2 regions of the Kosakonia pseudosacchari genome follow, and region 1 is predicted to be linked to the other one. Evidence: predicted binding sites of a transcription regulator. Region 1 holds the regulator's gene; the other holds the start of a gene.
The links. The regulator Fur, encoded in region 1, represses iron uptake genes when iron is present. The targets are predictions, from matches to a motif close to ATAATAATGAGAACNACTATCAA.
Positions count from the first base shown of each region.

Region 2: fepD (Fe(3+)-siderophore ABC transporter permease) is a predicted target of Fur. The motif match lies at 1,047-1,069, and genes of this name have one in related genera.

Region 1 covers NZ_CP063425.1:1,423,050-1,426,163, forward strand. Annotated here, with positions in the region: gene IP581_RS06585 (beta-N-acetylhexosaminidase) at 1-1,414, shown strand, start outside; gene fur (ferric iron uptake transcriptional regulator) at 1,534-1,980, opposite strand; gene fldA (flavodoxin FldA) at 2,274-2,804, opposite strand; gene ybfE (LexA regulated protein) at 2,968-3,114, opposite strand, start outside.
Region 2 covers NZ_CP063425.1:1,303,930-1,307,043, reverse strand. Annotated here, with positions in the region: gene entS (enterobactin transporter EntS) at 1-971, opposite strand, end outside; gene fepD (Fe(3+)-siderophore ABC transporter permease) at 1,084-2,088, shown strand; gene fepG (iron-enterobactin ABC transporter permease) at 2,085-3,077, shown strand; gene fepC (iron-enterobactin ABC transporter ATP-binding protein) at 3,074-3,114, shown strand, end outside.

The sequences.
Region 1 (3,114 bases):
TAACAACGGCAGCGGTCACTTCAGCCGTGCCGATTACATCGAAATCCTCAAATACGCCAAAGCGCGACAAATCGAAGTGATCCCGGAAATCGATATGCCAGCTCATGCGCGTGCCGCGGTAATCTCTATGGAAGCGCGGTATGAGCGCCTGATGAAAGAGGGCAAAGAGAAAGAGGCGAACCAGTACCGTTTACTGGATCCGACGGATACCTCCAACACCACCGGTGTGCAGTTCTATAACCGCACCGGCTATCTCAATCCGTGCCTCGATTCGTCGCGTAACTTTGTAGACAAAGTGATTGGCGAAATCCAGCAGATGCATAAAGAAGCCGGACTGCCGCTGAATACCTGGCATTTTGGTGGCGACGAAGCGAAAAATATCTATCTGGGCGCCGGTTATACGGATCAGAAAAAACCGGAAGCGGGCAAAGGCATTATTGATCAGAGCAATCAGGATAAGCCGTGGGCGAAATCGCAAGCCTGCCAGGCGATGATCAAAGAGGGCAAAGTTGCCGACGTTGAACATCTCTCCAGCTATTTTGGCGTTGAGGTCAGCAAGCTGGTGAAAGCGCACGGCATTGACACGATGCAGGCGTGGCAGGACGGTTTGAAAGATGCCAAAGATGCGTCGGTGTTCGCCACCGATCATGTCAACGTGAACTTCTGGGACACGCTCTACTGGGGCGGTTTTGACTCGGTAAATGACTGGGCGAACAAAGGTTTCCGCGTGGTGGTCTCTAACCCGGATTACGTTTATCTCGACTTCCCGAATGAGGTCAACCCGGCCGAAAGCGGTTACTATTGGGGCACGCGTTTTAGCGATGAACGTAAGATATTCAGCTTCGCCCCGGACAATATGCCGCAGAACGCAGAAACCTCGCTTGATCGCGATGGCACCCCGTTTAGCGCGAAGTCCGACAAACCGTGGCCGGGTGCGTATGGCCTTTCTGCGCAGCTGTGGAGCGAGGTGGTGCGCACCGATAATCAGATGGAGTACATGATCTATCCACGTATGATTTCGGTGGCGGAACGCGCATGGCACCGCGCGGGCTGGGAGCAGGATTACAAAGCCGGGCGTGAATACAAAGGCGGTGAGACACATCTGGTGGATGTGAAAGCGCTGGAAAGGGACTGGCAACGCTTTGCTAATCTGTTAGGCCATCGTGAACTGGCGAAACTGGACAAAGCGGGCGTGCACTATCGCTTGCCTGTGCCGGGCGCTCGCGTGGTCGGTGGAAAACTGGAAGCCAATACCAGTTTCCCGGGCATGGTGGTTGAGTTCTCAACCGACGGCGGCAAAAACTGGCAGCGCTACGACGATAAAGCGCGTCCGCAGGTGAGCGGGGAAGTGCAGGTGCGCACCGCCAGCCCGGACGGTAAACGCTTTAGCCGTGTCGACAGCGTAAAAGCGTAATGTGATGTGGTGATTAAACCCGGCGGCGCGAGCTTGCCGGGTTTTTCTTTTTTGCCGTTATCGTTATTGCAGATAAAAAAAAGCCAACCGTCAGGCTGGCTTTTAGGTTTTAAACGCTATTATTTCGCGTCGTGCGCGTGTTCATCTTCGCGGCAGTCACCTTCGGCGCAGTGGCCGTAAAGGTAAAGACTGTGGTTAGTCAGGCGAATACCGTGTTTCGCGGCGATTTCACGCTGACGCGCTTCAATGGAGTCATCACTGAATTCAATCACCTTGCCGCAATCGAGGCAGATCAGGTGATCGTGGTGATGTTGTTGAGTCAGTTCAAAAACGGACTTGCCGCCTTCGAAGTTATGACGGGTCACAATCCCGGCGTCATCAAACTGGTTCAGTACACGGTAAACCGTTGCCAGCCCGATCTCTTCGCCCATGTCGATCAGTCGTTTGTATAAATCTTCCGCACTGACATGATGGTTATCCGGTTCCTGAAGCACTTCAAGGATTTTTAACCGAGGAAGCGTGACTTTCAGGCCGGCCTTCTTTAATGCGGTATTGTTGTCAGTCATGCGGAATCTGTCCTGTTGCTATACGATTCACTTCCTTAGCGGAAGTTATAAGGAATGCACCTGGGGTAATGCGTCTCATTATAGAACTGCCATGGCTGGATGAAAACTGCAAGCCCTCAAGTAAAGTAAGCTTATAAAACGTGGTGTCGCCAGCAAAGTCCTTTACGGCGGCACCCAGTTTAGCAGGGCTTATTGTACAGCGATGGAGAAAAAAGTTAAAAATTTGTAGCAATTATTTCCATTGCTTTTATCTATTAATACGGCGTAACCCACAGATTACGCCGTAAAAAAACTCAGGCATTAAGGATATCGTCCAGGTGCAACTCTTCGCGAACCTGTTTTACCCATTTTTGAACGCGTTCGGAAGTCAGCTCGGGTTGACGGTCTTCGTCAATCGCCAGGCCAACGAAGTGGTCATCGTCCGCCAGACCTTTAGAGGCTTCAAAATGGTAGCCCGCGGTTGGCCAGTGACCAACGATGGTCGCGCCGCGCGGTTCGATGATATCGCGAATGGTGCCCAGCGCATCGCAGAAATACTCCGCGTAATCTTCCTGGTCGCCACAGCCGAACAGCGCAACTAATTTACCGTTAAAGTCGATCTCTTCCAGCGTCGGGAAAAAGTCATCCCAGTCGCACTGCGCTTCACCATAGTACCAGGTAGGAATGCCGAGCAACAGAATGTCATACCCTTCGATATCTTCTTTGCTGCTCTTGGCAATGTCATGTACGTCGGCAACATCTTTACCAAGCTGACTCTGAATCATTTTCGCGATGTTTTCGGTGTTGCCGGTGTCGCTGCCGAAGAAAATACCTGTAATTGCCATGAGTAAAATAACCTCTTGAAACTTAATGAGTATGGTGGTGGCGCTACGCCCACAGATAAGGGCAATCATAGCAGAACAGGGAAGCACGCGGAAACTGCTATCGCGTCGGACTGCACTGTATGACACATGAAAGTGTTATTTCGACGATGTTTCGGAGGATTCGCTAGCCGCGCAATGCCTTCAGCTGCGCCAGCAGCATCTCTTCGATAAGCTCGCTGCGGCTCATATCTCGCGCTTCTGCCAGCTCGTTTAACGCATCGACGGCTTCCACGTTGAGTTTTAATTCGACACGCTTAAGCCCACGAACTTT
Region 2 (3,114 bases), 120 kb from region 1:
AGCCAGCCGCATAACGCCAGGAACAGCACACCCAGCGCCCAGACGGGCATCAGGCTGAATAAACCGATGGCGATAAACGCGCCCACGGACGCCAGCAGCATAATCACGCCGGGGCGTTCGCTGTGCGCCAGCCTGCCGCTGGTTAACGCCCCAATCGCCGCGCCAAGCGGTAGCGCGGCATACAGCAAACCAATTTCTGCCGCCGACATATTCCAGCTTATCGCCAGCGCCGGGTAGAGCACCCGCACCGCGCTGGCCATCGTTAATAGCCCGCCAAGTAGCGCGATGCCGCCAATCAAAGGGTTGTGCAGTAAAAATTTCAGGGCGGTAAGTAGCGATTTCAGCGGGTGCTCGCGCGGTTGGGGTGGTGGCGGTAATGCAGGCAGGCTAAGTAACGGCAACAGGGTGATAAACGTGCCCGCCGCCGCCAGCCCGTAGTTCCACGCCACGCCGCCGGTCGCCAGCAGCAAGCCGCCGCACATGGGCGAAATAACGGAACCCAGCCGCACCGTCAGCATGGTGATTGCGCCAGCGTGCATCAGATTTTCACGCCCGACCAGCGCCGGGGTCGCCGCCAGCAACGCCGTCACACCCAGCGCGCCGAAAAAACCATCCCACAAACCGAGCAGATAAATTGCCAGCAGCGAAGGCGTCGGCAATAAGGCATTCAGATACAGGCCGATAAAACCGACGCCGCAGGTGGAACGAGCCAGCAGGATCAGCTTTTTGCGCTCGAAACGATCCGCCAGAACGCCGCCAAACATCAGGCCGACGAACATGGCGCTACCGGTCAGCGTGACAGCAAGGCCAACTTGCCAGCTGGAGTGGGTCATCGCCTGGATTTGCACTGGCACCGCCACGCCCAATAACCCCAGCGAGAGAATTGAGATAAAACGCGCCAGAAATACCGCGCGAAACGCCGGATGCGTACGCAGCAGACTCAGGTTTAACAGCCAGGATTGTTGCTTCATTCCAATGCCTTAAATACACACTTTCTATGTCCATTCGCAGGCTGCGCATGGTAACATATCAAAACAAGATCGATAACGATAATTACTATCATTATCAAATTTGGGACGTTTTATGTCGTGTTCTGCTTTCCCGGCGCGCCCCGTTGCCCTCGCCGGGTTATTGATATTGTTGGTTGTCGCCGTTGCACTCAGCCTGTTTATTGGCGCAAAACCCCTGCCCGCCGCGGTCGTCATCGACGCCCTGACTGGCGTCTGCCAGAGCGCGGACTGCACCATCATCAACGATGCCCGCCTGCCGCGTACGCTGGCAGGTTTACTGGCGGGCGGCGCACTGGGTATTGCCGGTGCGTTAATGCAAACGCTCACGCGAAATCCGCTCGCCGATCCCGGCTTACTCGGCGTTAACGCTGGTGCCAGTTTCGCCATTGTGCTCGGCGCGGCGCTGCTGGGTAAAGTCACTCCCGTCGAACAACTGTTGCTCGCTTTTTGCGGCGCACTGGCGGCGTCGCTGCTGGTCGCCTTTACCGGCAGCCAGGGCGGCGGGCAGCTCAGCCCGGTTCGCCTGACGCTGGCGGGCGTGGCGCTGGCAGCGGTGCTGGAAGGGTTATCCAGTGGCATTTCGTTGCTTAATGCCGACGTTTACGATCAGTTGCGCTTCTGGCAGGCCGGTTCGCTGGATATCCGCACCCTGCAAACGCTAAAAATTGTCCTGATCCCGGTGCTGCTGGCAGCGACCATTGCACTAATGCTGAGCCGCGCGCTTAACAGCCTGAGCCTCGGCAGCGACACCGCCACGGCGCTGGGCAGCCGCGTGGCACGCACGCAGTTGCTCGGTTTAGTGATCATCACGGTGCTGTGCGGCAGCGCGACGGCGGTCGTCGGCCCAATTGCCTTTATCGGTCTGATGATGCCGCACATGGCACGCTGGCTGGTCGGCGCGGATCACCGCTGGTCGCTGCCGGTCACGCTGATTGCCACCCCTGCCCTGCTACTGTTCGCCGATATCATTGGCCGCCTGCTGGTGCCGGGCGAATTGCGGGTTTCCGTGGTTAGCGCCTTTATTGGCGCGCCGGTGTTGATCGTGCTGGTGCGCCGCGCGCGCGGAGGCGGCTTATGATGGCGCCCTCCCGCCGCCTGCTCGGCAGTTGTTTATTTATGGTTATCGCCGCGTTGTTATTGACAGCGTGGGGGTTACGTAGCGGTGCAGTGACGCTGGCGTTTTCGCAGGTGCTTGACGCGTTCACCGGCGACGCGCCACGCGCCATGCAACTTGTTGTGATGGAGTGGCGCTTGCCGCGCGTACTGATGGCACTGCTGGTGGGCGCAGCGCTTGGCGTCAGCGGCGCGATTTTCCAGTCGCTAATGCGTAACCCGCTCGGTAGCCCGGATGTGATGGGCTTTAACACCGGCGCGTGGAGCGGCGTGCTGGTGGCGATGGTGCTGTTTGGTCAGCATCTGGCGGCGATCGCGCTGGCGGCGATGGTCGGCGGTCTGCTGACCTCGCTGGTGGTCTGGCTGCTGGCCTGGCGCAACGGCATTGAGACGTTCCGCTTGATCATCGTCGGTATTGGCGTGCGCGCCATGCTGGTGGCGTTTAATACCTGGCTGCTGCTGCATGCTTCGCTGGAAACGGCGCTCTCCGCCGGGCTGTGGAACGCCGGGTCGCTCAATGGGCTGACCTGGGTGAAAACCACGCCTTCCGCGCCGATCATGCTGGTGATGTTTCTTTTTGCCGCTCTGCTGGCGCGACGTATGCGGCTGCTGGAAATGGGCGATGACAGCGCCTGCGCGCTTGGCGTCAGCGTTGAGCGTTCACGAATGCTGCTGATGCTGGTGGCTGTCGCACTCACCGCCGCCGCAACAGCGCTGGCGGGGCCGATTTCGTTTATCGCGCTGGTCGCGCCGCATATTGCCCGCCGGATCAGCGCCACCGCGCGCTGGGGGTTAACTCAGTCCGCGCTGTGCGGTGCGGTGTTGTTACTGCTGGCGGATATGATTGCCCAGCACAGTTTTACGCCTTATCAGTTGCCGGTCGGCGTGGTGACCGTCAGCCTGGGCGGTATTTACCTTATCGCCTTGTTAATTCAGGAGTCTCGCAAGAAATGACCGATTTATCTGCCCGTTTGCGCGGCGAAGCGCTCAC